Regions from separate parts of the Colwellia sp. Bg11-12 genome, predicted to be linked through region 1. Evidence: riboswitches for the same ligand, from Rfam matches in the RefSeq annotation. Region 1 holds a riboswitch; the other holds the start of a gene.
The links. A riboswitch is a leader RNA that binds a small molecule or an ion and turns the genes downstream of it on or off. The one in region 1 is predicted to bind thiamine pyrophosphate.

Region 1 (17,035 bases):
TAAATAAACTCAATAAATATATTACCAAAATCATAATTAAGCGATTGAGTCCAATATATTATCTCTCGTATCGTAACCATCACACTGACATGAACAATAGAAAATATAATGGAACTAATAAAATACATGCCCAGTGAAAATGTTATTTTCGACCAATTGAAAGGATGTTTTTTAAGGAGCCACACACACGCAGGCAACAATAAAATAGTCGCTATCGCACTGCTGAATTCCCAAACGAAAGGTTCCCATAATTGAAAACTTGGCACACCAGAACGATTAGCTTCCATGATCACTGAAGTTGCCAAAATAACACTATTAATAAAAAGGTAGCCAAAGATGCCTAATACTTCATAGCAAAATTTGTATTTTTGAAAGTGGTGTAATTTATTCATCTTTATAAAGTAGCACAACAAGCATTAAAGCAAAAACATTTCACCCCTCTCAGCCACCGCTTATCCCTATGCATTGTTTATTAAGCCTTTTTGTCTTTTTATAAATAAAATCTCTGTCATTATCCCAATAACTTCTTCATTTATAAAGGTCAGAAAATGACGGTTCAATCGAATGATTTCTTAATAAAATATTTTATTCCTGTCCAAAAAGGAATGCCTGAAAGACGTTACGATTTAGACTGGTTACGCATTCTTGTTTTTGGCTTACTTATTTTTTATCACATTGGAATGTTGTATGTGGCGGATTGGGGCTTTCATTTCAAAAGTGTCTATCAGTCAGAAACACTAGCAAATTTTATGCTTATAGTTGAGCCTTGGCGCATGGCGTCTTTATGGATAATTTCGGGTATTGCCATTCGGTTTATTTTAGTAAAAGTGTCTTTGCTTCGTTATACCTTTGTTAGAAGCTTACGATTACTTTTACCCTTATTGTTTGGCGTTCTAGTGATTGTTCCACCACAACTCTATGTTGAAATGACGGCAAATGTCGCGTTAGATATGTCGTACTGGCAATTCTATTTAGCTATGTTTACTGATAACAATACGCTTTTCGTAAATTATCAGCCAGGTATTTGGCCGCACTGGGACGTTAATCACTTATGGTATTTACGCTCATTGTGGGAATACTCGTTGGCGATAATATTGCTACTGCCGTTGTTAAATTCTTCACTTATCACAAATACTAGCAACTGGCTGTTTAAGCAACATCTTGGCGTTATGTTATTAATATTAAGCGTGCCGATATTTATAATTCAAATAACGTGGGAGCAAGACACTAATCGTTACCCATTGGGTTTCACTTTTTTACTTTATGGCTATTTAATTGGTTGGCATGCTCATTTTTGGCAACAGTTAACAATTAATTTAAAACCGTTACTGCTTACTTTTGCGTTTTTAGTAATTGTCTTTATCAGTTTCTATAATACCGTTTGGTTAACGTTAAACGATTCGACTCCATCGTGGTTAATTATAATGGGCATGCTTATTTACAGTTTCGTGCGTGTTGCAGGAGTATTAACCGTATTGGCACTCGCTTATAGATATTTGAATAAAAAGTCACCCTCATTAAGCTATTTTAATGAGGCTGTGTATCCTTTTTATATTGTGCATCAAACCATTATTATTGTGCTTGCTTATAATTTAGCGCCTTTGGAGTTAGGGCCGATAATAGAGCCTTTAAGCGTTATTATCCTTACCGTTTTATTATGTTTTATTTGCTTTGAGATTATTCGGCGTTCCGATATTTTAAAACCACTATTTGGCGTTCGCATTAAGAAAAACCACAGTAAAACGATAAAAAATATGGGTTACATATTTGGATGTTTGCTTATTATTCCAATTGGATTAGAGATCATTTTTTAAAATAAATTAAAAATAAAATAATTAAATTGTAACCTTTCGCAAAGTCGTGCGTAATTATAACTATGAAAGGAAATAAATTTAATAAAATACTCGAACAGCATCAGCAGCGAATTTATTCGTTAGCTCTTTATATTTTACGCGACAAACACGAAGCGGAAGATATAACACAAGATGTTTTTACGCGTTTATGGAATAGCTTCGAACAAGTAGATATTGAAAAAATGTCGCCTTGGCTTTCAGCTGTAACTCGCAACGCTTGTATTGATAAGCTACGTAAGCGTAAAGAATTCAGCCAAGTTGAAGAAGAGTATCAAGTCACTAAAACTCATGAAGAACCCGCAGGGAATTTACAACACCAACAATTAAGTCGTTGGTTAAGCCACGCAATTTCTTGTTTAAAAGAACCTTATAGCTCGTTGATTATGTTATGTGATGTGCAGCAAAACAGCCAAAGTATTGCGGCTCAGTCACTTAACTTAACCACCAGCCAAGTAAAAGTCTATTTGCATCGTGCACGACGTGAATTGCGAAATAACTTAAAGGGGTATACCCATGAATAATAAAGAATCATGGCAGAAACCATTAGATAACTTTTTAGCGAACAATGACATTTCAGCTGACACTCGCGTGCTAGCAAGAGCATTGTCCGAGCACAGCGAATTAAATAGCGAACAACTCAGTAATCAACAAATTGCTGAGTTAGAAAAAGCCTTACATATTGAACAACACTTAAATGACATAGGTTTACAACCTTTATCAACAGATCTTAAAAACAAGTTACAAGGCATTGGCAAAACGAAAACAACCAGTAACGTTGTGTTTGGTTACTTTACACCTAGCTGGGAAAAACTCAGTGCACTAGCCGCAACCGTTACCGCTGTTGCTTTACTTAACACCAATATGCTAAGTGAGCCTAAAAATGAACAACCTTCACTCGCAGAAATACAGCATGCTCAGCAAGAGTTAGCCATCGCTTTAGAATATATTTCGTTTGCTAAAGAGGTATCAACAGAGCAAATAAAACAGGCATTAGACGAAAATATACAACAACCATTGAATCAGGGGTTATTTAAACCACTTAATCATTTTAAGGAAACATCATGAAAAAAATATTATCCGCCGTCATTTTCTTTAGTTCGTCATTGTTTATTAGCAGCTTAGCTTTTGCTAATGATATTACCCAAGAGCGTGGTTATGTTGATTTCGCCAGCCTCGATTCTGCTTATGGCGAACCTAAGGTGATGGTTAATTTAAATAAAACCATGCTGGGCTTTATTAGCAAAATTAATATGTCTGACCCAGAAGCGTCTGAGTTAATCAAGAAATTGAAAGCCGTGCGTGTACAAATCTACAATATGACAGACAACGACCAACCCGCATTAGACTTAATCGCTAAAGTCAGTAAAGACATTCAAAACAAAAATTGGCTCCCCATTGTTTCAGTGAACGAAAAAGGTGAAAAAGTACGAATATTCACTAAAATTACTGATGATGTTATGGACGGCTTAATGGTGATGGTTGTAAATAACAGTGATTCACGAGAAGCAAGAGAAGCGGTATTTATTAATATTGTTGGCGAAATAGACCCGGCGCAAATTAATAAAGTAACCAAATCACTTAACATCGATATTGACTTAAAATAGCGAGCACCCCATGAAACTATCTACTATTTTATTAAGAAAGGTCACATTAATATTAGCCATTACCACTAGCTTATTATTAACGGGCTGTGGCATTACGGCAGGAGGCCTACATAGCCATGCGGGCTATGCAGATATTGAATCACCTTATTGGTGGCAAGCCGACAGCGAATTAAATTTGTCTTTAGGACCCTTAGCTATCGGTACCGCTCGTTGGGTTATTGATGCCGATAAAGATCCTGAAATTGATGCTTTGCTCAATGACGTAGACGGTGTTCGTATTAGTGTTTATAAAGTTGAAGAAAATAGTCAGCTCTTTATAGAGAATTTTGATGAGACACAAGCCAATTTACGTGCAGACGGTTGGCAACCTATTGCTCGCGTTAAAGGCGATGAGCAAGGTGATTATTCACTTATGTTTATTAAGTCAAATGGGGAAGTGATTGATGGTTTAGTTGTACTGTTACTTTCAGAAGATGAAGCTCTTTTTGTCAATATTATTGGTAACATTCATCCGAACTCTTTTGAACCGATTATGGAGCAAGTTTATAAAAAAACCAACTCCACAAAGACCTCTGAAGAAGTCGCAGTAGAAAAAATATAATAATAACGCTGCCGATTAGGTCATAGATTAAAACTTAATCGGCAGATATTACTACTTCACTTATTTACGATTTACTTTGGCGCAGCCGCATTATATTTAGCCGCTTGTTTAGTTTGAGGTAAAGACGCTTTAATGAATTGACGAATATCATCATTAGACGCTTTTAAGTCTTCATAGCGAAGGTACATCATGTGACCACTACGGTAGCCTTTAAAAGACAAACGATCTTTCATTTTTCCACTTTGATCTAACTGCCACATCGTATACTTAGCATCAAAATAATTAGTCGCACCATCGTAGTAGCCTGACTGTATCATGACATTTAAATAAGGGTTCTGTGCCATCGCTAAACGCAAGTTCTTACCAGTATTATTATTGCTGCGATCCCAAGGATGTACATCACCAAACATATTATATTTAATGTCTGTTTTATAGTTTAATTCTTCACGTAAATAGTAATTAATGGCTGGCGTGAAACTGTGTAACCATGATGTTAGCTCTGCATTATAATCAGGTCGTGAACCCGTTACTTTTTCATCAATACCTAAATAGCGAGAATCTAAACGTCCTATTGTTTGCTCGCGGTCACGTAATAATTCTTTCCAAAAATATGAAGCGCTAATATCTAAATTACTGCGTAATACTTCAGTGACCGAAAGCCCTGAGTAGTATGCCACTTTTTCTGCAATCGCCTGTTTTTCTTGTTGGCTAATAAAGCCACCTTTAGCAAGTGCGGGTATGTATTGATCGATAGTGAACTTTTCAACTTCTGGTAGAATATCCAGTAAATCTTTTTGTTGTAATTCACTCTTTAACGCTTTGTGATACCAAGCCGCCGCCGCAAAATAAGGTAGGCGATTTGCCGCTTTTACTGGACCGTCACGCTTAATACCAATATCAGTAGGTGACACCAAAATAACGCCATTTAAATACATCCACTGTCGTGATTGTAGCTCTAACGCTAAGCCTGAAACCCGCGTTGTGCCATAACTTTCTCCGATTAAATATTTTGGTGAACGCCAGCGGTCGTTTCGGGTCACAAAAGTATTTACCCAATCAGCTAAGTATTTAATGTCGGCATTAACACCAAAAAACATCGACTTTTGCTGGTCTTTTGAAGGCATTTTACCCTCTTTGTCAGGTAAAACTCGTGAATAGCCGGTATTTACCGGATTAACAAAAACAATGTCGGCAACATCTAAAATTGAATAGTCATTGCTCTTAACACCGTAAGGCTGCAATGGATATCCTTCGTCATCAACATTTAAAACACGTGGTCCGGTGTAGGCAACATGCATCCAAACCGATGCTGAACCGGGGCCACCGTTAAAAGAAATGAGTAAAGGTCGTGCGCTTTTATTCTTAACATCGCTGCGTTGGTAATAGGTATAAAATAAACTAGCAGTTGGGTTACCTTCACTGTCCCAAACAGGCTGAGTACCAGTAGTGGCGGTGTAGTCGAATTTTTTACCATTAACCTTGGTACTATGTTTTGTGGTTGAGCTTTCGTCGATAGATAATTTTCGTGTATTGTCGCTCGTACTATCAGCATTGACTAACGGTGAGAATATGAGCAATAAGGCCAATACGTTGACTAAATAGAGTGCTTTCACTTTAAGGTCCTGTGTAGTAGATTTTTATTAAGATACTCATACTGTAAAACAGAAAAGATGTTACCGCTGAAATAAAAGTTTAAATAGCCTTTTTCAGCGATAAACACCTGTTGTAACTAAATTTACCCTAGGTATTTAGTGTTAAGTAAACCACGATCAGCTTTTGTCCTGTAATCGTCATTTCCCCTGTTTTAAGGGTATTCAATTTCAATAAATGCCCTGCCTTTATTATTTGGTGGTTTTGGTATGACGTTAACTGAAATGCACCCGACAAACTGTAAACAAAGCATAAGTCTGCAGCTTTAAGTTCAACTGTTTGTCGAGCTAGCAAGGTTTCCACAACGGCCGAGCACTTTTCTTTATCTGTAATAATATTAAAGTCGGTAATTTCGCCAGCCGGTAAATTTCCAACGGTTCGACAACCCCCATCAAAATTGGCGACATCGAGGATATTATCCAGCTGATCAATTTTACGGTTATCGTGCTGTAAATTAATGCCATTACCTTCAATAAGAATAAGGTTACGCTGATAACCTGAAAAGTCTGAAAAAACACCGTCTTCAACAACCGTTGCCATACTTAAGCGCCAGATGAAATCATCTAATTTACCGCCAGCGTTAATGGCTAATTCAATCGTTTCTCCTTGACCGTTTTTCCATGGAATAGTCTTGAATTGTTGCGGAGAAAGCACCGTGATCATTGCGATTTTTCCAGATGTTGTGCATGAAAACATAAGTGATTTTCAATAAAGCTCGCAATAAAAAAGTAGCTATGGTCATAACCTTGATGCTGGTTAAGTATCAGTGGATAGTTATTACTTAGCGCCGCTGAAATTAATGATTCGGGATGAAGTTGTTCTTTCAAAAAATCATCGTCTAAACCTTGGTCAACCAAGGCCGGTATATGGTGCGTACTTGCTTTCATTAAAAGACTAGCATCGTGTTGCTGCCATAACGTTTGATCACTGCCCAAATAAGCACTAAACGCTTTTTGTCCCCAGGCGCAATTTACTGGATTGGCAATAGGGCTAAAAGCTGATACTGAACAATATAAATCTGGGTTTTTAAGAGCGATGGTTAGTGCCCCATGCCCCCCCATTGAATGACCACTGATAGATTTTTTACTTGATACAGGGAAGTTAGCTTCAATTAATTTTGGCAATTCATCAACAATATAATCATACATTTGATAATGGCTAGACCACGGTTTTTCTGTTGCGTTAATATAAAACCCCGCACCTAGCCCTAAATCGTAAGCTTGATTTTCATCATCGGCAACATCATCGCCGCGCGGGCTGGTATCAGGACAAACAATGGCAATGCCAAGTATTGATGCCATGCGCTGACCACCTGCTTTTTGTACAAAATTTTCATCTGTACAGGTAAGTCCTGAAAGCCAATACAAAACCGGTACCGGTGAGCTCTTGCTTGCACATTCTGGTAAATAAATAGCAAAACGCATTTTACACTTCAAGCTTTCTGCATCATGTTGAAAGTGTGCTTGTACGCCAGCAAACATTTTATTACTGCTAATTTTTTCTAACATGATTTTCAACCTTTTAGGTGCTTATGAATGATTAAAATGAATAACACTACGAATACTCTTACCTTCGTGCATTAATTCAAAGGCTTCATTAATTTTTTCTAATGACATGGTATGGGTAATAAAATCGTTTAAAGCAAATTCACCCGCGAGATAACGTTCAACATACTCGGGTAACTCACTGCGACCTTTTACACCACCAAAGGCAGTACCACGCCATACCCGACCAGTAACCAACTGAAATGGTCGAGTTGAAATTTCTTGTCCTGCGCCAGCAACACCAATAATAATAGATTCGCCCCAACCTTTATGACAACACTCTAAGGCTGAGCGCATAACATTAACGTTACCGATACATTCAAAAGAATAGTCAACGCCACCATCGGTTAATTCAACAATAACGTCTTGAATGGGTTTGTCGTAATCTTTTGGGTTAATGCAATCAGTTGCGCCTAATTTTTTGGCTAATTCAAATTTACTTTCATTAATATCAATAGCAATAATACGGCTCGCTTTCGCCATAGCAGCGCCAATAACTGCTGAAAGCCCAATACCGCCTAAACCAAAAATAGCGACCGTATCGCCTACTTCTACTTTTGCAGTATTCATTACCGCGCCCATACCTGTTGTAACGCCACAGCCTAATAAACACACTTCTTCAAGTGGCGCTTTGGGGTTAACTTTTGCTAAAGATATTTCCGGTAAAACGGTATATTCAGAAAACGTTGAGCAACCCATATAGTGAAAAATAACGGTGCCGTTTAATGAAAATCGAGAAGTACCGTCAGGCATTAAACCTTTACCTTGGGTCTCGCGAATTTTTTGACAAAGATTCGTTTTACCTGATTTACAAAACTTACATTCGCCACATTCTGGCGTGTATAAAGGGATGACATGATCACCAACCGCAACGCTGGTTACTCCCTCGCCTATTTGTTCAACAATTCCGCCACCTTCATGACCTAAAATCACGGGAAATATTCCTTCTGGGTCTTCGCCTGAAAGTGTAAAAGCATCGGTATGACAAACGCCTGAAGCGATAATTTTAACGAGAACTTCACCTTTTTTAGGTAGCTCTACGTCGACTTCTTCAATGGTTAATGGCTGATTTGGCCCCCAAGCTATGGCGGCTTTAGATTTGATCGTGTTAGGTTTTTGCGTAGGTGCTGACATGTAAGTTGTCCTGATTGCTTTCTTTACAACAATGATAGTGGATAAATATCTGGAATAATAGCCTATTGAAATGCATAAAAGTCATTTTTTAAGCCTATTGATAGCTTGCCATACAACAATGAAAAATTTAGCCATTAACAATAGTAGTGTATTAACCTTTTTGGCAAAAAAAGCGGCCTCGCGTTAACGTTTAAAGGGAAGTACGCGTCGTATTCAAGAAAGGAAAGGGGATCAAAGTGCTGGCGTTGACATACGATATCAGGGGATTTTCTACAGATAATAGTAACAATCTTTATTGTTCAGTCATTAACGTATAAAAACTAGTGTAAGCGGTTAAAGTATTTACCGTTGGCTTTTAAGCTCATTGAACTTTAAAAGATAACTTGAAACAAGAAGCTTTTCATCAATAGCTAATAATAACTCTTCTGCTTGTTCTTTCTTCCCCATAATTAACTTTACTTCAGCTAAATATAATTGAGCATGAGCAGCCTTTACTAAATCAATAGCTATTTCTGCATACTTGATAGCCGAGGCATAATTTTTTTCGGCTAATGAATACTGCTGTGCCTCTTGCTGCACTTGCGCTAAATTAAAGTGTACAACCGCTATTTGTTGTTCATTGCCATATTTATAGCTCCAAGGAACAGCGGTATTCCAATGCTCTAAGGCTTCATCATCATACCCAAGCTTTTTCGCAACGTGTCCTAAATGACCGTATAGTTCCATCATAAAATGTGGATTATTACTGTGTTGATATTTATCTTTCAAGGCGTTAAGTGACGCGTAAGCTTCAGGTAATTCACCAATAAACATTTGTAAATTAGCTATTTCTATTAACTTAATAGGAGATGGATATGCCCCATTCATTATCGCTAACTGTGCTTTCGCTTTATAAATATAGCGCTTACCTTCTTTTAGATCTCCGCGACCAAGAAGAGATTTTGCATAATACATATAAAGAGTAACCTGAAAAGGAGTAGGTAAATCTTCATCGTTTATTAGGCGTTTGGTTTCTTTATATAGCTCGTCACTGTGTTGTAAAATAAATAGCGATGTGAGTTTAAACTGCATTAAGCGAAGCCAAAGACGACTTTTCTGTTGTACGCTTTTTAATTCAAAATCTACTTGTTCGAGACATTCTGCGGGAGAGCGCTGACATAGTTTGTCTATGCTTTCACTTTTAATCGCATAAACTTTAGTGACGGATAAGCATAGTACCAACAATAATATTGCCGTACGTTGCATTGAATAGCGCTTATGGGAAATATAAAATTGTTTTCTCATTGTTAAATATTGCCACGGATATTGTTAATTTCCAAGTAACTTAAGTGTTTATTAAAGATTATTGAACAAAAAATATCTTGGTGTTAAGCTCTCCCGCGAAAATTTAACCCTAACTTAACTTAAGGTTAACCCAAATAAAAAATAAAGGATTTATAATGTTTAAACACACAGCTCTTGCTCTCACCTTGTTATCTCTTTCTTTAACGGCTTCCGCTAATTGGCAAACAGGGGCAGGTTTTGCTAATTTTTCTGATAGCACTGACGGTGACGACCTTTCATTAAATATTATCTATGGTTCAGTTGCTTATAAAATTGAAAATTCAGGAAAAGATTACTTCTTTATGCCTGAATTTCGAATCGGGACGGGTATTGGTGATGACACGCTAACAGAAACTTGGAGTTACCAAGATGGGTACACAGGAAATTCTAGAGTGATCAGTAGTGATATAAAATTCGAAATAGAACGTTTTATTGCGTTATCTCTTCGTGGTCAATACGACTTCAGTAACGGTGCATACGTTTATGTTGTGCCTTCTTATGCAAATTTAAAGGGTAAAGTAAGCTACAGTGGCGAATCAGATTCCGATGATTCATGGGAGTTTGGTGTTGGCGCTGGTGTTGGTTACCAATTAAATAAAAAGATCAGTGTTGAAGCATCATATGAAAATTATGATGAGACTGACTTACTTTCTGTTGGTTTCAAATACGCATTTTAATTAAGTTTACTCTCTACTAATTAAAAAGGAGAACTCACCGTTCTCCTTTTTCAGTGTTAAATATTAGATTAAAAACTATAAAACTAACTACCTAGAACATTGAATGTCGAAATATAGAAGTTAGCATCAACGGTGATGCTTGGATTTTCCTCATCTATCTCAACAGCAGTCCAACGAGTTGTTGGCGACAACCAACGTTCTTTACCTGCAATAGTAACTCGAACTGGCATGTCAAAATCTTTAATAACATTGCCCCAACGAATTTTCATCACTTTATCTTTAACAAAATACTCAAAGGTTGGAATACGAATATCACGTAAATATTGGTCAAAAACCTGACTAAAGTCTATGCCAGATTGCGTGCTGATGTAGCTTTCAATATCTTGGGTAGTCACTGTTTGATGATAAAAAACGTTACCTAAACCTCGTAATATTTCACGCCATTTTTTATCATCGTTGATCACTTGGCGAATGGTATGCAACATATTGCCACCTTTATCATACATATCACCAGAACCACCACGATTGGCATTATATTCCCCAATAATTGGTGATTGATTACCAATGTTCAGCCGTTGACCACGAATATATTCAAAGGCTTGCGCTTGAGTAAAATGATATTCTAAGAATAGGCTTTCTGAATAGCTCGTAAAGCTCTCATGGATCCACATATCCGCCACATCTTTATTGGTAATATTATTGGCAAACCACTCGTGCCCTGATTCGTGCACAATAATAAAATCGAATAACAAGCCAGGGCCTGCACTGGAGCGATCACGCCCTAGATAGCCATTTTGATAACCGTTGCCATAAGTCACTGAACTTTGGTGTTCCATACCTAAATAAGGGGCTTCTACCAATTTATAACTGTCTTCATAAAATGGGTAAGGGCCGAACCAATGCTCAAAAGCTTCAATAGTGCGCTTGGCTTCTTTAAATTGCTTTTTAGCTTTGGCTAAGTTTTCACGTAAAACATAATAATCCATATCAAGCTGACCTTTTTCACCTTGATGCTTTTCACCAAAATGAACATAATCGCCAATATTAATATTTACGCCATAGTTATTGATTGGGTTAACAACCTGCCAATGATATGTTTTTGTTTTCGCTGCTTTATTATGTTCTGTTTTGATTAACCGCCCGTTAGAAACATCCATTAAATGTTCAGGCACTTCAACACTGATTAACACACCATTATCAGGTTCGTCACTAGGATGATCTTTATTTGGCCACCAAATACTCGACCCAATACCTTGATTAGAAGTTGCAATAAAATCAAGGCCATTACTGTCTTTTTCCCAAGTAATTCCGCCATCCCATGGGGCACGTTTTGCAGTAACGGGCTGTCCAGAGAAGTACATAGTTATCTTCTGCTCTGAGCCTATTTCTTGCTTACTGGCTGGGGTGATAAAATAAGAATAGCCATCTTGCTCTACTTTAAGCGCTTTACCATTTTGGTGCACTTTCTCAAGCTTCATTGGCGCTTGTAGCTCTATTTGTAAACGTTCTCCTTGAGCTAACACCATATAAGTCATGGTGTTTTTACCTGAAAAAAGCTTAGTTTCAGGGTCAACTTTTACATTAAGATGATAATGCGTTAGATCCCACCAGATTCTTTCTGGTGTTATTGAACCACGTAATTGTTCTTGATGCGTTATCTTGCCACTTTCTTGTTGCCAATTACTCGCACTAACATGCCCAGCAAAAACCATAGCGCAAACTAAGCTGGCAAGTGAAATCGTTATCCGTTTTTTTATCATTGTGATTGTCCTAACACTCTCTTTTATACAATATACTAGCATTGTGTAATATAAATTGTGAACCCTAAAAAGGGTAAGAACTATTAACGGCTCACATCGTTATCTAAAAATTAATTATAACCAAATACAACATTAAGATTGCGTATTTTGAAACTAATACGATAGAATCACCACAATTACTTGTCGGAGTGCTGAGATTATTTCTAAAAGAAATATTCAAAGCTGAGATCGCGAAAGCGGGATCCGTAGAACCTGATCAGATTAATATCTGCGTAAGGGAACAAGGTAAAATATAGCGGTTAAAGCATTAATACCTAAACCGTTTTATTTTTTCCTCACTCTACACTTCGTCTTTTTTTTACTGCATTTATAACAAAATGTAACTTATTAAAAGGCAGCATAATGACCAAACCAGCTAACAAAATCACTCGCAGAGAACGTCGCGAGCAAGCTGAAGCTTTTTTAAAAAACGTTTCAGATCAGTCATTCCCTAATTCTAAAAAAGTCTATGTAAAAGGTAAAATTCACGATATCAAGGTGGGTATGCGCGAAATCACCTTGTCTGATACTTTATTGGCCGGTAATAAAGACCAGCCGACTTATGAAAAGAATGAACCACTTTGTGTATATGACACCTCTGGATTTTATACCGATGAAAACGTTGAGGTAGATGTTCACAAAGGTATTCCTCGCCTGCGTGAAAGCTGGATTGATAATCGTGGTGATGTTGAATTCTTAACAGCAAACAGTTCTACCTATGCACAGCAACGTTTAACTGATGATGGTGTTGACGCTATTCGTTTTGAACATTTACCTAAAATGCGTGTAGCGAAAAAAGGTAAAAATGTTACCCAAATGCACTATGCTCGCCAAGGAATTATCACGCCAGAAATGGAATATATTGCAATACGTGAAAACTTGAAACGAGAAGAAGTTAAAGACAAGACATTGTTGTTGTTGCAGCATAAAGGTCAGTCTTTTGGTGCCAGTATTCCTGAACAAATCACCCCTGAATTTGTCCGTGAAGAAGTAGCGCGTGGTCGTGCAATTATCCCGGTAAACATCAACCATCCAGAATGTGAGCCGATGATTATTGGCCGTAATTTTTTAATTAAAGTTAACGCGAATATCGGTAATTCTGCGGTCACCTCTTCTATTGAAGAAGAAGTAGAAAAACTGGTTTGGTCAACCAAATGGGGCGCAGACACCGTAATGGATTTATCAACGGGTAGAAATATTCATGAAACCCGTGAATGGATCATGCGTAACTCGCCCGTACCGATTGGCACTGTACCTATCTATCAGGCACTAGAAAAAGTAAATGGTGTCGCTGAAGACTTAACTTGGGAAATCTTCCGCGATACCCTTATCGAACAGGCTGAGCAAGGTGTTGATTACTTTACTATTCATGCTGGCGTATTATTACGTTATGTACCCATGACGGCTAAACGCGTGACAGGTATCGTCTCGCGTGGTGGTTCAATTATGGCGAAATGGTGTTTAGCACACCACAAAGAAAATTTTCTCTATACCCATTTTGAAGATATCTGTGAAATTTTAAAGCAGTACGATGTTTCGTTTTCATTAGGTGATGGTTTACGCCCGGGTTCAGTAGCTGATGCTAACGATGAAGCACAATTTGCAGAATTACATACCTTAGGCGAATTAACCAAAATTGCTTGGCAGCACGATGTTCAAACCATTATTGAAGGCCCTGGTCATGTACCCCTTCATATGATTAAAGCGAACATGGAAGAACAACTTAAACATTGTGGTGAAGCTCCTTTCTATACATTAGGACCATTAACCACCGATATTGCTCCCGGTTATGACCACATTACCTCAGGTATTGGCGCTGCTAATATTGGTTGGTATGGCTGCGCTATGCTTTGTTATGTAACGCCCAAAGAACATTTAGGCTTACCCAATAAAGAAGACGTAAAAGAAGGTTTAATGACCTATAAAATTGCTGCCCATGCCGGTGATTTAGCAAAAGGGCATCCGGGTGCACAAATACGTGATAACGCGATGAGCAAAGCACGCTTTGAGTTTCGCTGGTATGATCAATTCAACATTGGTTTAGACCCAGAAAGAGCTAAAGCTTACCATGATGAAACTTTGCCACAAGAGTCTGGCAAAGTGGCTCATTTTTGCTCAATGTGTGGCCCAAAATTCTGTTCAATGAAAATTTCTCAAGAAGTACGCGATTATGCCGCGGGTCTTGAAGCCAGCAATAAAATAGAAATACAGCTGCTTGACGAAGTCATTGTCTTAGATGCGACGCCAGAGAATATAGAACAAGGTATGGCAGAAAAGTCTGCTGAGTTTAAAGCCACGGGTAGTGAAATTTATCATCAGGCGAAGTAGTGAACGATGACTCTTTTTGATAAAAAAGTGCCGCCTCTTCAAACCTCCACCAATATTGTCGTTATTGGCGCGGGGTTAGTGGGTCGCTTAATCGCATTATCTTTGGTTAATCAGGGGCATGATGTGACCTTGATTGATAAAGATAACAAAGATGGTCGCCAAAGTGCCGCTTATGCGGCAGCAGGCTTATTAACCCCCTTGGGTGAAGCCATGCATAGCGAGCCTAATATTGTTAAAATGGGCTTTGAGTCGTTAAAGCTTTGGCCTGAAATTTTGGCTGAATTAGACGCTTATACCTATTTTCAACAAGCGGGGGCGTTAATGGTTAGCCATGAGCAAGACCAAGGTGACTACCTTCGTTTTGTGCGTTATATCAAAAATAATTATCCACAACATCCACTACTACAGCTTAATCGCCAGCAGATAATTGAGCTTGAGCCCGAACTAGGACGTAGTTTTAATCAAGGCGTATTTTTACCTGAAGAAGGACAAATTGGTAATCGTAAATTGCTGATTGCCCTCCAACAACAGTTAGATAAAAGTCAGCTTACTTGGTTAGAAAATGCTCCTGTGGTTAAAGTTGAACAGCAAGCTTCTCACTGCTTAGTAACCTACCTTGATAGCGGTCAAGAGAGTGGAACAAAAAAGGTATTGGCTTGTGATTTGGCGATTGACTGCCGTGGTATTGGTGCTCGTAGCAACGAAAGCAATGCAGAGGCGGCACCCTTAAGAGATTTACGGGGTGTACGTGGTGAATTATTTCAGCTATTTGCGCCAGACGTTCACTTAACAAGACCTATTCGGTTAATGCACCCTCGATATCAATTATATATTGCCCCTAAAACCAAAGGTTTTTATGTGGTGGGGGCAACCGAAATTGAAAGTGAAAACTGTGGACCTATGACCGTGCGCTCTTCAATGGAACTGCTCAGCGCTGCTTATAGCGTTCATCCCGGTTTTGCCGAAGCGAGTATTCGTCAACAACTAAGCCAGCTAAGGCCTGCATTTAGTGATAACCAACCTAAAATATCTGTGCATCAACGCCTTATTCAAGTTAATGGCTTATTTCGTCACGGCTTCCTTATCGCGCCCGTCGTGTTAAAACAGTTAATATTTGCGGTTGATCATTTTCTAGAAAAAAACAACATACAACAATCTCCTTATAATAAATTGTTACCCATAACTAAAGAACAATAAATAAAGAGTAAAGCGGCTAAAATGAAATTTTTTATAAACGGACAAGCGATTACGATAGCAACCGAAAGCGCTAATATAATAATCGCATTACAGCACTATTTAACGCCTGAGCAACACCAACAAAGCTTCGCGGTTGCGCTTAATGGTAACTTTATTGGCAAAACAGATTATCAGTATACTCATGTTAATCAGGGAGATAGTATTGATTTACTCTTTCCTATTCAGGGAGGTTAATGATGAAACTTTCACAAGAACTCATTATTTACGGACAACCTGTTCAGAGCAGGTTATTGATTGGTAGTGCACTTTACCCTTCACCTGAGATCATGAAACAAGCCATTTTAGCCAGCGGGTCAAAGATTGTTACCCTTTCATTAAAACGGCAGAACCCCGCGGAACAATCGGGCGCAAAAATTTGGCAATATATTCAAGACATCGTAAAAGAAACCCAAGGTTTTTTATTACCGAATACCGCGGGCTGTAAAACCGCAAAAGAAGCGGTAACACTCGCGAAAATGAGTCGAGAAATTTTTCAAACCGATTGGATTAAATTAGAGGTCATCGGTGACGACTATAATTTACAGCCAGATCCCATAGAGCTACTAACCGCAACTGAACAGCTCTTAAATGACGGATTTAAAGTGCTACCTTATTGCACCGATGATTTAGTTATTTGCCAGCGATTATATGATTTAGGTTGTCAGGTGATCATGCCTTGGGCATCGCCAATAGGTACCGGTAAAGGCTTGATGAACCCGTATAATTTGGAAACAATCCGCTTGCGTTTACCGAACGCTACGCTCATTTTAGATGCCGGTATTGGTAAACCTTCTGATGCTTGTTTAGCCATGGAAATGGGCTACGACGGTGTATTGTTAAACTCAGCAGTCGCGTTAGCTGATAACCCTGTACTCATGGCAAAAGCCTTCGCACAAGCCGTTACTGCTGGTGAGCAAGGTTATATTGCGGGCATTATGCAGCAACGACAAACTGCTCATCCAAGTACGCCAACATTAGAAACGCCTTTTTGGCATCAACAAGGGTAATTTTATGTCGACAAGTATGAGCAAAAAACCAACCATCTGGACAATTTCAGGCAGCGATTGCTCAGGTGGCGCAGGTATTGCCGCCGATATAAAAACAGGTCATGCTTTAGGGGTTGAAGTTTGTCATTTGATCACCGCTAATACCGTACAAAATTCTGAACAATTATTATCAGTAAACCCCACTGAAATAAATATTCTTCAACAACAGGTTAATATACTCATTGATGACAAACCGCCCAGCGTTATTAAAATAGGTTTAATAGCCAATAGTGCACAAGT
Region 2 (17,035 bases), on a different contig from region 1:
GTAATAACAATAGCTTGACCATTGTCGTCAACAGAAATTAAGGCAGAAATAGGTAAACGGTAAACAAAATTGTCACTGGTAAAATCGATCGTGATTTCGGCAATTTGTCCTGCGACAATACCACTTTTTAACGTAAGGTTTGGTAGTAAGACTTCAATAATAAACATATTACCGTCAGTGTTAGCAATAGCCGGTATTTTACTAACTTCACCAATAACAACACCTAACGCTTGTAAGCTAACATTTACTTTTTGACCTAAACGAACCTGGCTTACTTCACTACCCGTTAATGCAACTTTTACTACCCAGTTTTTATCCAGCGCCGCTATTTTTAGTATTTCATGCCCGGGTGACTGTAACTCGCCTAATTCAGTATAACGATTTAAGACCACCCCAGAAAATGGTGCTATGACTTGCGCTTTTTCGAAATTATAAAAGGCAATTTGATATGCCGCTCTCGTTGTTTCAACTTGGGTGAGTGCAATATCAAGATCTTGTTCTGAATTCAATGCATTTTCAAGCAACTTTTTCTGACGGTTAACTTCACGTTTTGCTTGTAGTAGTTGTGCAAACGTCGCATTTTTATTTTGAAGTAATTCTGTAGTGTCTAAAGAAGCAAGCAACTGATCTTTTTCAAAATACTGCCCTTCATCAACGGATAGTTCGGTTAAATAGCCGCTACTTTTGAAAGATAAATTCAACGTTCGTTTAAAATCGAGTTTCCCCGTTCGTTTGATCGTATCTGCGTAAGGCTCAACAATGACTTGTTCGAGATCGTAACTTTGCGACAATACTGAAAATGATGCAGAAATGATTATTCCTGCGATTAAAAACCTAACAAAACTATTCCATGATTTCATATGCAATTCTATAACGCGTTAAATTAACTAATTTTATTATAGCCAATACTTTAGGGGTGTTGCTAAATAAAGTACATCTTTTTCCATTATTTTTGCTCTGCTTGATTCAGATTTATAAAATTCGCACATCAACTGAAAATAAAGACGACAAAGCTAGACAATTTTCACGATTAATTATAGTATTTGCCGCGCTTAGAACAGCAAACCACCCGTAGCTCAGCTGGATAGAGTTCACGCCTCCGAAGCGTGAGGTCACAGGTTCAAATCCTGTCGGGTGGACCACTTTTTATTCAAGTATCAAGCAGCACTTAAAATAGATAGTTTCATTTTATATAACTGTTGTTCTTCTTTTTTGTAGCTCCACTTCAACGCATTTTCCAACATCTTTTTAGCCAATTTCATCTCACTTCTTTTAAAGTATATTTTAGCTAAACCTATGTAAGCTTCTTTTAGATAAGGCGCATTTTTTAAGGCTTTTTTGAAATAAATTTCAGCTTGTTCACTATCTTTATGTGATTTATAGGCTTGTTCGAGCCAAACATATGGATTTGGGTTTTCCAAAGTATTCAATTTTTTTTGATAAAAATCGACTTCCGCCATTCTATTTTCTGTTAACAATAAAATCATATAATTACGTATTATAGGAATGTTTTTTTCATCCAAAGATATACCTAATTGATATAATTTTTCAGAGGTTAACTTATCATTTTCAGTTTTATGCAATAAAGCCATAAAGTTAAGGGCTTCAACGCTCGACGGTAAAATTCTCAACGCCTCTTTTCCATAGACAAAAGCTAAATCTGGTTTGTTATGTATAAGGGCATCGCCAGCAATATTTCGATAGTACATAGACAAAAATTTATTAAAGGAGAATTCTGGTCCTTTTTCACTGTTTTTCACTGGGAAATAATCAATCACGATGCCTGGTTTAGTCAGATATATCAGACCTTTTTCTGGAACAAAGCTAGGATCATAGATAATAGTTTGCACATGTGAAGACGATGATAAAAACTGATTGTTTTTTTGGAAAATAGGCGCCGAAGTCACTTCACGATAAGAGGTTTTCAACCCCACTAGTCTAGTTAAAGCCGTCGTCAGAATAGATAAGCTTAAGCAATTCCCTTTTTTTTCACTTAAAGACTTTTGAGCAACATTGGTTTCACCGTAAAAGGTAAAGTTATTTTTAAAGCGTTGCAGATAAGTCGCTAAGGCAACATGCGGCTCAAGCCCTTCCTTTTTAAGCTTGTTATACTCTTCAAAAAAATCAGCTTCTTGTTCCTTGGAAAGAGAGAAAATATCTTGTTCACTTATGACCGCCTCCGTAAACGTGAATAAACTGTTATTTAGCGGAATATCAATCTTTGCTTCAGGGTCGACGATAGTGTTAGAACAGGCACTTAATAGCGAGATAAATAAAATAATAGCGGTGAGTTTTAACATAACAATTCCTTTGCTCCATTCGTTTGACAGACTTTATCTCCATCAAAGTATACGATTAGTTGAACTGTGTCATTAAACCTAGCTTATCAGTCTGCTATTTTATTAAAGCTAAGATGCGAATAAGCCTTTAATGTTTTGCTCATTATCTGATTAAGTATCAGATGAAAATGGTATTTAGGAGAAATATTTCAGTCCATTCAATTTAAAACCAATAAAAAGCCTCGCAAGTGCGAGGCTGATTTTCAATCCCTTTGTCTTCAAAAGCAGCCAAAAATAAAGCCCCTTGTGAACACTTCATAAGGAGCTTAATATTTAATGTTAAGACTTTATCTTACCTTAACGTTAATTTATTCTTCTTCGAATATTTGGCACATTTTTATCAAATTACCTTCGGGGACCCTTAACTCAGAAAAGTCAGCAACAAGTCCTAACTTTCGATATAAAACCATATATCTAATTAGTTTCTCTGATTGAATTAAATTCTCATATATTTCACATTTATTATCAGTTTCATATAGTTTATTTATAGCTTTTTTCTGCACAGCTTTTTCTATAGTAAAACTTAAATCAGAATATTTAGTAATCATAATATCATTATCGAAATCACTAATATTTTTTAATGAATATCTATTATTTCTAAATAGCGAAATCGCATAATCTGAATTTAATTTAATCATAGTTTTTTCATAGGTAATTGAATCACCGTTTTTAATTTTATATATATAAAATTGGCGAGTACTACTTTCTATTGAAAAGTAAAAGACTAACCACAAACATGAGCCAAAAATTAAAAATTTCAATATTTTATTTTTCATTATTTACTCGTTTTAGATTTTACAGCTTTTTCAACAATTGTTTTAGTCGAATTGATAACAGGGGCTATAAGCTCCACCCCTTTCCCCGGAATCGCTGTAGTAGAAATGGGTGCTGCTGCTGTTGCAAACTCTCCTGTCTGCTCCAAGCTCTCTGCATCAGCTTCGACTGCACTATCAAATGTCTCTGTCATTTTGTCAAAAGTACCATCTGCACCTTTTGAATTAACATAATCAGCTAAAGCCCCCTGAGATTCTATTTTAGCATCTACATTGTCTGCTGTTTCTTGCACTGGAAGTTCATCTACAGCGTCATTTACAGTTAAAACAATAGCGACAACTATAATTATAGTAGCAATAACCTCCAGATTTTCACCGCTCGGATCGGTGAACTTATATGGATTATTATTGACATATAAATATCGATTAAACGACATAACTGGGTTTGAATCCGTGTATCCGATAGGATCATTCGAATAAAACCGACCTATGACTGGATCATAGTATCGTGCCTGCATATAACTTAACCCTAAGTCAGTATCAAACTTATGCCCTGTATAACCAATTTCATTTTTTGTCCCACCCCAGTCTTGGCCAAAAGGCTTATAGCGATGTTGTGAAACCATGTTGCCTAACCTATTTGATTTCGCCGCTGTACTGCCTAGCAAGTCACTGTGAATATAAGTAACTACACTGGCTTTTTGTTGTGCGACGAGTTGGCTCCCTAAATAGTAATTCTCTTGTGATACACCATTAATATTCTCAAAAACAAGTTGCCCCGATGATGTATAAAAAGAATAACGCGTGCCAGTGCTATCTATTGCTTTAACCCGGCGATTATGGCCATCATATCGATAGCTGTTCCCATTACCATAGGTCATTTGATTTGCTAAATTATAACTAAACGATTTATTACCATTACTGGTCACATTGCCTCTACTATCATAAGCCATATTATAGTTGACAGAGCCTGAGGTGCTGGACAATTTTTTATCACTCCCGTAGTAATAGTTAATATAGGAACCGTCAAACCTAAACGTAGTAATATTGCCCATATTATCGTAGTTCATATCACCAATAACGTTCCATGAACCTACTGGTCCAGGACCCGGATAAGGTGGTGTAGGAGGTGGATAATCCCCCCCAATAGCAATGCTGGTTGCCGGTACTGATTCAGCTTGAAATTGTGTCTCTGAACCACCAGATGATATAACATATTTCTTCGTAGTATCTAAACGGTCTAGCGCATCATAGGTAAACTTTAAATCATGTGAGGTGTTCTGTAGATCGTTCCAGCGCGTAATATTGAAGTTTCCATCATAGCTATATTGGTTATTAACAAGAGAGCTACCACCACATGAAGTACGCTGAATATTAGGTACACCAAAACTTTTTAAAGTTTGTATTGTTAAACAACTATTGCCATGGGTCATATTCTTTAATTGCCCATTTTCAAAATAATCAATGTTACTGGCATAACTCCCTACCGACTGCGCTTGACCTAATGCGTTAGGAGAATAATAAATAGTTCTTCCACTCGGGTAAGTGGTACTATTTTTGTTAGCCTCAGCATTATATTGGTGGGTTAGTGTCCATATATAGCCATCAAAAACTAATGACTCTGATGTCATCAAATTCAAATCATTGTAGTGATAATTATGTGTTGCACCATTAAAACTCAATGATTTCAAATTACCGTTCTTATCATAAAAGTATGCTTTATTTGCCGTTGAGTCACCAAAACTGACCAGACTTAATGCTCCCAAATTATTGTAGCTATACGTTGTTTTTTCACCTATTGAAACCGAAGTGTCACAAGCTGTTAAACTGCTTGAAACTGAGTTTCCTTGAGCTGACCACACAGTGTTACCGACTGCATCAATACTAACAGCAGTATTACCTATGTCAGGTCTAACTGTTTTACATAAGTTGTGATAATAGTCGTAAACTCTATGCTCGGTAATTCCTCCTTGGGTGATACTTTTAAGGTTCCCATATAAACTGTAAGTCATAATAGTGTTCGCAAGATTATTGGGGGTCACAATACTAATGGGCTCTTGCTGACTTGGGCTACCGTAGGCTTTATAAGTTGTGGTGGTGAGCAAATTACGATTATCTGTCACCGACACTTTACTATTGGGTGCATAGCTATAACGAACACCGTTACCACCAAGTGTATTATTTACTGACTTGGTTATTCTCCCTAAACCATCGTAGGTTATATTAGTGCCATATGTTGTTGTTATAGATCTTTTGGGTTGAGATTGGAATGTTTTTTTCCCATAGGCGTTGTAAGTATTTCTTGTGTAAACAATGGTTGATGAATCACGTTTATCACGTACTTTTGTCAGTACTGGGCGAAGCAGGCCATTATAATAGACTTTACTTTCAAAGTTGCCCTTAGTAGTCGTTTTTATCAGCATACCATTATGCACAAATGAAGATTCTTCACTTCCATGAGCACTATTATAAGAAATAGTTGTATTGTTCCATTGAGCACTTGCAGGGTTTATAAGCGTTTTACGCCCTAAGTTATCATGACCATAGTTGATGACATTACCATTAAAGTCTGTTGTTTGCTTTATCCAGCCATTGCTATCAACGGTTCTATAGCCGTATTGGCTTGTGGTTGAAGTACTTTGTGGTGTTCTGATTGTACGAGGGATACCACGATAATAATCGCTCGCTTCAGACCAACGATTACTTGCATTTAAACGGGTGAGTTTAGGTAGGCCCGCGTTTGTACCACTGGTGTGATAACTTTCATTTCGTTTAACCCAGCGACCCAAGCGATAGCTATGATATGGCTTTGATTTATATCCCCCACTTGCCGAGTGATAGGTTTGCTGTGAAACCAATTCATTCCCTACATAATTATTATCACTACTCACGTAGGTTGTGGTGGGTAAGTTTAATAAGTAGTTCGTTGTGTCATGGTAATAGGCTTGTTTTGTATAGCGCTTATTGTTATTAAAATTATTGTATTCATAGGTCTTTCTAGCAACGCCATAATCATTGTGCTCAGAAAAAACTTTATAATATCTTTTGTTTACACTGCCTTGATGTAGCTCAATTGTTTTTTTCGTCATCAGTGCTCTATGAGTGATAGGCGCAACATTAACATTCTCAACTAAACTATCACCTACAAATGGTCCTTGCTGATACGTATTAACCACTCGTTTTAATACGCTCGTTGCGTTAGTATCATAATATTCAGTGACCACAAGCTTACCATCAAGCACACTCGTGTAATCTCTATTGTGGTAGTACATAGTTTTCGAACCATCCGGTGCTAATACTGTCGTTCTCTTATAATCTATATTGTTAATATAATCAGCAGGATAAGGATAAGGAATTCTGAAGTTTGAGCCTGAAGAAGCCTCATTTGCATAATAACCTAAGTTTTCAGAGTAACTATAAGACCAATTTGATATGGGTAAACCCGGTCCTGAAATTGTTTTGGTAGTCAATGCCATTGATTGATGACACTTTTTTGTATAATAAATATTTTTATATGCGTTATACAGTTTATGAACCTTCGTCTTGCCCCGTAATCTTGCCTCAACAGTGAACGTGCCCTTAACACCATTAGGATGAGTGATCGAAACAGTTTGAGGGTATCGAGATGGAATGCTACATCGGGTTTCTAGCCTTTTGTAATGATTAAATGCAGAAAAATTGAAACGCCATTCACTATTATCAGGCCTTCTTACTGAGGCCAACGTTTTTACATCTCCACCTTGATAGCTGTAAAACCACTGACGCCCATTAGCATTAACACTGGTAATTAGTCGATTATTAGGCGAGGCTAAATCATAACGTAAAGTAATAAGACGGCCGTCACTCGATGATATTTGATTAAGTACTTTATAAGTATTAGGCCCAGCTTGAACATTACCATAATGATAATTAACCGTATTATTAAACCTATCTTGAATTTTGCTAACATACAGATATATATTTTTAACACCGATACTTCCTGAGCCATTTGTTAAAATGCGATCAGTCTCTATCACTTTTACGTTAAACGTATAAGTTAACCCATTTGGTGACTGTACAATATACATCTCTCCCGCACCAAGCGTATTGGGTGCACAAGTAACTCGCCAATTAGATTTTGTTTTTTTCGGATGAGTTCCACCTACATACAGTAACTGCTCAGAAACCATGCCTGGAACATGTAAATGCTCACCATCAAAATATTCAGAGCCAAGAAAAACGCCACCACTCGCAACCATTTGCGTTACCTCTGGTTCACCACTACATTCTTGTCCTCGACCCCAAGTTCCTAACATTTTATGGCCAATAATGACCTTAGTACGAATGTGTGGAATATCTAATGCCCAATCACCAAAACCACCTTTTGCCCAAAAACTAAAAGCGCTATCTTTAAATTGACGAGAAATTGAAACAGGAATGTTGTTATTACCAGGAAGAGATACGTCTGTATAAGTGAAACTAAGAGCACCAGTATTTAAGTCTATCTGCTCCCCCAATAAACCTGTTGTTTCTGGAGTAATGGAATCTTTGGCATTTAAACCAAACTGGATAAATTCATTTGACGAAGGTGATGAATCACCTTCGCCTGTATCAGGAATAAGATTGACATGTTGATTGTCTAAAGTGGTACCTGATGATTTAGTTATGACTTCTTTTTTTTGTGTGTTTATATCTACTTTTTTTATTACTTCTGCAGATAGAGCTTCAACACTCGCGAGCAGTGAACTTGCAATGATGATCAATTTAAATATTTTACACATTTTAAAAGTCCCTTTATACGTAATTAAAAACAAATGATACTTTTCATTAACATTAGTTTAACATTTTGTTTTCGTCAAATAAGATCATAAGTCAAAACCGACAACACTTACCCACAGTTAGCCTCAAGGGATTAGCCATTAAGTATTTTTAATAGTAAGTTAGCCCATAGTCGTCAGTTAAGTTAAATGGGTATTAGTTAATGACAACATTGGTTATTTTAGCGGCGGGCTTAGGCTCGCGATTTGGTGGTAATAAGCAGTTAGCTAAATTTAGCCCTGCCAATTTGACTTTAATGGAGTGCAATATTTGTCATGCGGTAGACGCAGGATTTACAAAAGTTATTTTTATTATTCGGGCAGATTTACGTGCTTTATTTTCTCAACAGGTATTGCCCCGGCTTGTTGGTAAAATAGAAATAGAATTTATTGAGCAAAACTTAAGTGATTTACCTGCAGGAATTTCTCTCCCTGAAAATAGAGAAAAACCCCTCGGGACTGCGCATGCAATTTGATGTTGTCGTAAGAGTATTAACAGTAATTTTGCAGTAATCAATGCTGATGATTACTATGGAAAAAATGCTTTTAAATTACTCCTAACAAAAAGCACTGATTTTCCTGAGCCTTATTTAATGGTGGCTTTTCAATTAGACAAAACCCTTTCTGAATTTGGTGGTGTTAATCGTGGATTTTGCCAGTTTGACTCTCATAATTTACTATTAAGTATTGATGAATGTCATGACATTAAGCGTGTTGTGAGTGATGATGAACAAAAAATTACCGGCCAATTTAATCATTTAAGTACAAGAAGTGAACTTCAGCCAAACAGTCTAACATCAATGAATTGTTGGCGTTTTACCACAGATATATTTTCAGCGATAGAGGTTTATATTAGTAAAGCTGTCACTGACAACAACAAAGAGAGTACGACTGCAAATGTTAATCGTTTTGAATGCTACTTACCAGCCGTTGTTATGCAACAAATAGCGCAAGAGAACAAAAAAGTTAAGCTGCTAACCTCGACAGATAACTGGTTTGGCTTAACCTTTCCTGAAGATACAGCTTTAGTTGAAAAGAACATAGCTAACCTTCATCAAGAAAAAGCCTTTGCTACGCTAGTTAGCTAAAAGCTGGTTAAGTAAAGGTACAACCTTCTCTTGAGTTAATGCTAATTGGTCAAAAAGTACAAATTGTTGGCGAGCCTTTACGATGAAAATTTGGCAATGATTACTGTTAATCATTGCCTCTATATACCACAAACCATTGATCAAATAACAACAAGCGAGATAGGCAACTACTTTTTCTTTATCGATAACAACATCAGCACATTGCTGATAGCTTTGAATAGCAATATCAACATCGGTCAGCATTAACCCATTAATCGCAATAAACATCGCAATATCGTATTCAGCTTCAGCTAAACAACTACATTCAAAATCGACTAGCCATGTATGATCCAGCGGACTTTCAGGGTTAAACGAGTCGCTTAAGCGAATGTTTTCATCATTTACATCACCATGACATAGCACCAAGCGATTATTTTTTGATTGAGATGGCGTTATCTTGCCGATAATTTTATTCAAAACAGTCCGCTGAGTTGGAGTGATTGCTTTGTTTATGGTTTGGCTTAACATTAGCGGTTCAATCGCTAATGTTGGATGATTTAGGGGCAATTTTAATTGATGTGTTTTGGCCATCAAGTTCATCGCAATGATAATTTTGTTGATGGGTAAACGGGTAAAGTTTTCAGCAAAGTAATGAGCGAGTGAATCGCCCACGATAAACTGACACACCAACCATAAGGGTGAATGATAAATTATTGCCGGTGCCAAACCAGCTTCGGCTGCCAGCAAGTTACTCGCAATTTCAGCCATGGCGGTTTCTTTATGGTTAGCGAGCGATTTAACAAAATAATCTGTTTCAATAGAATTTACAGTAGAAATAACGCTAAAGCACTCATGACTTTCACCGCCAGCCAACGGCGTAATTTTATACTGGCCCTTGGCAAAACAAGGTAAGGCTTTAATTTCTTGAGAAATATTGTCAATGCTTTGATTCATTAACGTTGTCACCTAACTATTCTGTCGCAGACGCAATATTACCATTTGATTGATGATTATTTTTTTGGTATTTACCCAACCACATCACATAACCAACAATCGCAATGACCACATATAAACAAAATAACACAACCGTTGGTTGTAAGTCTTTTTCGATGTAAAGATAAATAGAGACAAGATCAATTACTATCCAGTAGAGCCAATTTTCTAATACTTTTTTAGTCACTAAATAGGTAGCGAATACAGCAAAAACTGTAGTAGCAGAATCTAGATAAGGAAAATCTGTTGGTGTGTAGTTGTCCATTAACCAACCAATAGCCAAAGAACAGGCTGTTAGTAATAATATAATTTTAGTGTGAAAAATTAATGGCCAGCTTTGAATCTCAAGCGTCGATGAATGTGCATTGCGGTTAACGCCATGATTGGCAGACGGCGAAATTTTACGCCAGCAATACCATCCAAAAATAGCCATTACGAGATAATAAACCTGAAGTACCGCATCCATCCATAAATAGACATCATAAAAAATAACGGTATAAATAACAGTACTGACTAACGCAGCAGGCCAGCACCAAATATTTTCTTTTGCTGCAAGTACGACATAAAACAAAGCAGAAATAACCGCTAAGAGTTCCCACAAGGGTAAACCATAAAAATAATTAAGAGTGCTTTGTAGCGAATCAATCATTAGCTTTCAGCTTCTACTTCTGAACGATCACCACCAATAAACTTACAAACAAACACCGCCGCATTTAAAGTTTGATGAACATGTTTAATTTCTGCCATAACATGGCGAGTCGCTAAATCGTAATCACCAAAAACTTGTGTGCTCATACCGTTAGTGATCACATTTAAACCATCGACATTACGTAGACGCTTTATAAATGCCCAAATCTCAGTTTTAAACTGCTCTTCTGCTAGTGGATACAAACTAATTTCTATCGATATTTTCATATTATTTCCTAATGGTATGCCACTTTTTTACAGTGAACAAAAACTGCGTGATCCTAAACAAAAACCGTCATCCTGAACCAGAAACCCGTCATCCTGAAGTTGTTTCAGGATCTCATTACTTTAAGTCTCGAATACAGATACTGAAATAAATTCAGCATGACGGCATATTACTTCAACATGGTGGCATATCAATTCAGGATGACCGCGTATTAGCTGAGGAGCGCTTAGCTTTAAAAGTTATAATCAAACGTTAAACCAAATACCGCGGGTTCACCAAACTGATAATAAGCTTTATCGGCATAACCATCGCGTGGGTCATTACCAAAGTAAAAACCACGCGTTTGGTATTCTTTATCAAGTATATTACGCGCCCATAATTTCACTTGCCAATTTTGTGCTAAATAACGAATTGATCCCTGTAACAATGCCACCGAGTCAGATTTTTCATCATGACTGTCAGAAAAATAGAACTCGTCTTTACCATCTACAGCTAAGTTGAATTGCCATTGGTCATTAATAAAGTAGTTCAATCCAAAGTTAAATTGATGGTTTGGCGCATGTGCTTGATCGCGACCTGTTTCTCTATCACCATTTTTATAAACATAGCCACTAAATTCAGTATCAAGTAAACCTAAGCCACCATATATCTCTAGGTTGTCTGTAACATTCCAGGCGGCTTCAATTTCAATACCTTGGTTATAACCTTGCGCGGCATTGTCCCAGTAACTAATAAACTCTGAACTACCATCTTGGCGTTCTTTAAGGTGGTAACTACTTATTTGAATATCGTCTCTGTCCATATAAAAAACAGCGGCACGTACATAAGCACTATCATCAAAAAAGTTTGCCTTATAGCCTAGCTCATAATTCCACAAATATTCAGGCTCAAAGCTACGTAGGTCTTCAGATAATGTACCACTTGAATTAACGCTACCAGCTTTGTAACCACGGTTAGCTGAGGCATACATCATAGAACTTTCATCAACTTGGTAAGAGAGTACGACTTTACCACCGACCATATTATCGTCAGGCGAGTTATCAATCGCGTCGGAATTATTATAGTCACTGCTACGACGTTCAATTCGTAAACCCGTAGTTAGTCTAAATTTTTCATTTAACTGCGTATCAAATTGTGTAAAAACAGCAAAAGTGTCAGCGTTATAGCTTGATGAAAAGTCACTGGCTAAATAAGTGTATTGGCGCTGCAGGTCTTCTTCTTCTTGTTTGACGTAAATACCGGCAACCCACGAAGTTGTATTCGCAAAAATATTAGCATCAGGTTGAGAAACAAAGCGAAGTTCAGCGGTACTGTTCTTTTTGTCACGTAGGTAATGATCTGTTGAAGAATAACCATCCACTTCAGCTAAACAACCCGTTGGTGTAATACAAGGATCAGGATTATAAATACCGTTGTCCCAATCATCAGCGATCCATTCATATTCACCATAAGCCCAATCTTCATCATAACCATAGGCTAAGTCCGAATTTGCATGACTAAGAGTAGACACCACATCAAACCCTTTGATGCCTGAATAGGTAAATTTTGCACTCATTGCTATAGTTTCTTGCTGATCAAAACCAGGCTGGTTTGAAAAAGACGTTCTGTTGTTGTCGAGTGAAAACGCGTCGTAGCCATTGTCAAAATCAAAGTACAGCACAGCTAAATCAATCGTTAAATGTTCACTTGCTGTAATCGCTAACTTGCCACGTAAAGATGTTTCATCACGATTATTGGTATCGTCTTTTTCTAGATAAGTATTTTCAATAAAGCCGTCACTTTTATATTGCTCCGCTGAAAAACGGTAATTTACTTTTTCACTGGCAGGACCAGAAAGTACAAGCCCTGCGCCGACACTATTATAGTTACCTGCACTAAAGCGTACGGCTGATTCAAACTCATCGCTTGGTGCATTAGTCGACATATAAACCAAACCAGCTAACGCTGTGGCGCCAAACCGGGTGCCTTGTGGGCCACGAAACAATTCTACTTGTGCAATATCAAACGTAGAAGCAATACTGCCTATGCCTGAGAAATCAATATCGTCAACAACTAAACCGACCGAAGCATTAATAGGTTCTTGAAATTGGCTACGCTCGCCAATACCCCTAATTTGATAGTAGCGGGCGCGTTGAGAGCCACTTGAATAATTGACATTAGCAATTCCGCCAACAAGTTCTTCTAAATTTTGGGCATTACGAAGTGCAATGTCCTCTTGAGTCAAAATAGATAAAGACGAAGGCGTATTTTGAACATTGATTTCGCGATAATCACCCTTTACGGTGATTTTTTCGAGTACGTCTGTGTCATCAGTTGCATAAGCAACAGGTAAATTTAGGGAAAGTGCTAAGGCAATGGCTAAAGGAGATTTTATTAGGTTCATACAGCGCTCTTTTTTTGGCATGCAAGCAAAAGAGAGCAATACAACAATACAACGCAAGTAAGCACTTACATTAAGTGTTTACGACAAGTATTTAAAGTATTAACCATTCCTACGCCGGCATTATCCGTTTCAGGTATTAAGGGTAAAAATTCTCAGCAATATAGAAGCGTATTAACAACCACTTTATATTGCACCCCTTGGTTTGTTCGGCATACTAACAATTTTTTTACCAATGTACAGGAAATTGTCATTATTCATGACCATGTATTTGCTTAATATGATGATTTTCAGTAAATTAGCATTATAGTTTTTTTTATTAAATTGCCATGACAAATCATCTAAGCCAAAATCATTTATGTTCAGTAACCTTATTAGGTAATTTAGTTGCTAAACCTGACATTCGTTATCAAGCAAACCCTGTAGTTGCCGTAGCTGAACTCGTCTTGGCGACTCATAGTAAATGGTTTGATAAAGCCAGCAATCAATTTAAAGAATGGACGAGTTACCATACAGTTAAAGTGATTGGCGATATTGTTGATCGTTCGCTATGTCACTCACAAAAAGGCGATGTTATTTTAGTGCAAGGCTATTTACTCAATAGTAAAAAAGCTAATCGTGAAATATTACACGCCACTTATGCACAAACATTCGCTAAAGGTTACGCACAATCAATTAACCAAGTGCATATGAGTGGGGAAATTAGCAGTGAAATTAATTTAGTACTCACCGAGAATAATAAAGAGTTAGTTGCGCTTAACTTAACGGTAAATAATTTAGTGTATTCCCCTATAACTCAGCAAACCCAAAATATCTCTATCGAACGTTCAGTGCATATCTGGGGTAAACAAGCGCATTATATTAAAGATAAAGCAGAGCTCGGTGACCAGCTAGTTGTTGATGGCAGATTAAGCTACCTTAACGATAGTAAAAAATCACAGTTTATTGATTCTCACCAAGTCGTTTTATTGAAACATTAACATTCATTCACTATAATTTTTATAAATATGGGATTGTTGACGCGATATGGAAATTCTTTCTTATATAAAAAAGATAGTTAAGCCTGCACTTTCAACGGTACTCGTTATTTACTGTTTATTAAATGTATTAACAACCGTTGCAGAAGAATATAATCTTGAGATTTTAGCGAAATTACCCACACTTAGTACGAAAAATAAAATAACATTAACTCCATTACCCCATGGAAGAAAAGATAAAAATCAATATTTACTTGCAGATGAAAAGGGCGAGTTATCTTTACTCAGCGGTGCCAAATTACTTTCTTTATCTCGCTTACCCTTAAGCAACCAAAATAACCTAGCACAAGTAAAGTTAACCGCTTTCACCTTACATCCAAGCTTTTCGTTAGCAGATAAACCCGGTTACCAAACCTTTTTTACAGCTCATATTGAACCCAAGAAAACAAATAATAATGTTGCACGCTTAACTCTGTTAGAGGATCCAGTAACATTGCCATTTGACGCGGTGGTCACCCAATGGCAATACGATAGTTCAGCCCCTGTGCCTATAGACAAAAAGCAACGCAGAGAAGTCATCAGAATTGCGGTTCCTAGCCTTACCCATCATATCCAGAAAATTGCTTTTAATCCTTATAATAAAGTATGGCACGAAGACTACGGCTTAATGCATATTGCCCTATCAGACAGTGTACAAAAAAAATCGAATGCTAATACAAGCACTTTATATTCTGGTGTTGTTTTACGTATTAACCCTACAAAATTTGGTCTCAGAAATTATAGAACGCCAAGCAGTAACCCTTTCATGAAAACAAATAGTATTAACAATGAGATTTTTATTTTAGGGGCTCAAAATATCAATTCTTTTTCGTGGTCGAAGCAACATTATGGCGCATTGCTCATAGAACATACCTACGAGGGTGTTCACCAAGTCGCTGTTGCAGAAAAAGGGGCTGATTGGCGAGATTCTTATCAAAAGAAACTCGTTTTTACACTTAAGCCTAACCAATGGGGCAATGAAAGTATTTTTCCATATTATGGCAGATCGCTAAAAAACTCTGTTGGCAATATTTTATACCTTGCTAATAATGCAAAGAATTGGCAACTTGCTCAATTTAATACCACGATAAAAAATGGTGAGATTAAGGAAGAATTTTCGGGACAAGCTATTGGGTCTTTTAACAAAGATGAGCTTTCCCCAGCAAATAAAGTTTCACTGCTCTTAGATCATGCCGGCGAACCTTTACTACTAGATTATGCCAACAAGCGATTATTATCCATTCAACCGAGTACATTGGTAATTGATAAAGACAGTAATATTGAGGCCAGAGTTGAACAAGAAGAGCATGATGAGCAAGCAGACACAGTAAACAGTAATGCTTACGGCAATCTCTTATTAATATTATTTATCTCAGTAGTAGCCGTGGTATTTTATCGATTACGACCGAAAAGCAATGCTGTAAAAGCGAAATTAAGCAGTCAGTTTGCTCGGTTTGAATTAGATAGCTCGCAAACGACCCTATTATTTTACAAACGTCATCAGTCTGAAGTAGATAGCCAACTTGCTATTGCTGACATTGTTAAGAGTGAAATTTCTATTAATGATAATATTGTCAGTACCATCAATAAAGATAATGACCATGGCTACAACGAACAGCGAGAAAACCAATTACGCCTCAATTTCACAAAAGCTCATCAACATAAACTTATTAATGATGAAATCCGAGAGGTTCAGCTTTACCTGACAGATTTAAACACTAAAGAATATGTCATCTGTTTATATCTACGCAAGGGCAACCATCGTCTAACTAAGGCAAAATACTTTGACACTTTAGAGTCATTGATTGATTGGAGTTGGTTTATCGCGAAACAATTAAACCCGCAGGCGACACAAAAGCGTAAAATAAAAGCGGCTGTATTTGAGCCTCCCATAATAAAGGCATTGGTAAAAGTAGAACAACATCGCGTTATTAACAAAGAAATAGAATCGGTTAAAGAACATAAATCAGCAGAAGAATTACACAATATCACTATCCATGACTCTGAATTAATTAATAGTTTAGATAGGCTTGCCGACTTAAAACAAAAAGGCTTTCTCAATGAAGAAGAGTTTAGTTTAGCTAAAGCTAAGATCTTATCAGACATCACAGATAATAAATAAATGCTAAACAGACGCACTAAAACACTATTTTTGATCACAACATTGATAGGTATTGCCATTCTTTTTAGTGTGCTTTTTTCTTTAGATGCACTGCAAAGTAACAACCTACAACCTCTAATTGATCAATTCATTCCTCAAGGACCACTGGGGGCACTGACCTTATTAACCGTATTAGCCTTACTCACCAGCATAGGTTTACCTCGGCAAGTTGCGGCTTTTTCTTGTGGCTATATATTGGGTATCTTTTATGGTGCGCTAGTCGCTACTTTAGCGGCAACACTCGGTTGTATATTAACGTTATTGGTCGCAAAAACTTTTTTTAGACAAAGAGTGCTAGACACCTACCCTGAAAAACTTAACCGCGTATCTGTTTTCTTTTCAACGCACACTTTTAGCAAAGCATTAATTATTCGTTTACTGCCAGCGGGCTCTAACTTTTTAACTAACATACTAGCAGGCATTGCCAACATAAAAGTCATCCCTTATGTTACAGGGACTTGCGTTGGCTTTATCCCACAAATGTTAATATTTTCATTACTGGGTGCAGGTATTAAAGTGGGTCAAAATCAACAAATATTATTGAGTTTATGCTTACTCGTTGTCGCGTTAATTTTTGGCTATTTACTTTATAAAAAA

Region 2: linked by a shared signal. The riboswitch ahead of H4J39_RS15275 (TonB-dependent receptor) and the one ahead of thiC (phosphomethylpyrimidine synthase ThiC) in region 1 are both predicted to bind thiamine pyrophosphate.

What each region holds. Positions count from the first base shown of each region.
Region 1 covers NZ_JACGUZ010000059.1:206,835-223,869, reverse strand. The annotation lists gene H4J39_RS06940 (LytTR family DNA-binding domain-containing protein) at 1-392, opposite strand, end outside; gene H4J39_RS06935 (acyltransferase family protein) at 549-1,814, shown strand; gene H4J39_RS06930 (RNA polymerase sigma factor) at 1,877-2,374, shown strand; gene H4J39_RS06925 (hypothetical protein) at 2,367-2,918, shown strand; gene H4J39_RS06920 (DUF4252 domain-containing protein) at 2,915-3,457, shown strand; gene H4J39_RS06915 (DUF4252 domain-containing protein) at 3,468-4,058, shown strand; gene H4J39_RS06910 (S10 family peptidase) at 4,130-5,635, opposite strand; gene H4J39_RS06905 (HutD family protein) at 5,799-6,371, opposite strand; gene fghA (S-formylglutathione hydrolase) at 6,368-7,216, opposite strand; gene H4J39_RS06895 (S-(hydroxymethyl)glutathione dehydrogenase/class III alcohol dehydrogenase) at 7,238-8,386, opposite strand; gene H4J39_RS06890 (tetratricopeptide repeat protein) at 8,729-9,670, opposite strand; gene H4J39_RS06885 (outer membrane beta-barrel protein) at 9,826-10,386, shown strand; gene H4J39_RS06880 (M1 family metallopeptidase) at 10,470-12,146, opposite strand; TPP riboswitch at 12,321-12,443, shown strand; gene thiC (phosphomethylpyrimidine synthase ThiC) at 12,549-14,513, shown strand; gene thiO (glycine oxidase ThiO) at 14,520-15,710, shown strand; gene thiS (sulfur carrier protein ThiS) at 15,732-15,944, shown strand; gene H4J39_RS06860 (thiazole synthase) at 15,947-16,756, shown strand; gene thiE (thiamine phosphate synthase) at 16,761-17,035, shown strand, end outside.
Region 2 covers NZ_JACGUZ010000078.1:87,414-104,448, reverse strand. The annotation lists gene H4J39_RS15325 (efflux RND transporter periplasmic adaptor subunit) at 1-860, opposite strand, end outside; tRNA gene H4J39_RS15320 (tRNA-Arg) at 1,066-1,142, shown strand; gene H4J39_RS15315 (lipopolysaccharide assembly protein LapB) at 1,158-2,300, opposite strand; gene H4J39_RS15310 (hypothetical protein) at 2,648-3,115, opposite strand; gene H4J39_RS15305 (RHS repeat domain-containing protein) at 3,115-7,872, opposite strand; gene H4J39_RS15300 (NTP transferase domain-containing protein) at 8,073-8,384, shown strand; gene H4J39_RS15295 (hypothetical protein) at 8,502-8,996, shown strand; gene H4J39_RS15290 (phosphotransferase) at 8,985-9,929, opposite strand; gene pnuC (nicotinamide riboside transporter PnuC) at 9,946-10,617, opposite strand; gene H4J39_RS15280 (hypothetical protein) at 10,617-10,883, opposite strand; gene H4J39_RS15275 (TonB-dependent receptor) at 11,114-13,264, opposite strand; TPP riboswitch at 13,354-13,472, opposite strand; gene H4J39_RS15270 (single-stranded DNA-binding protein) at 13,591-14,241, shown strand; gene H4J39_RS15265 (SHOCT domain-containing protein) at 14,288-16,399, shown strand; gene H4J39_RS15260 (TVP38/TMEM64 family protein) at 16,400-17,035, shown strand, end outside.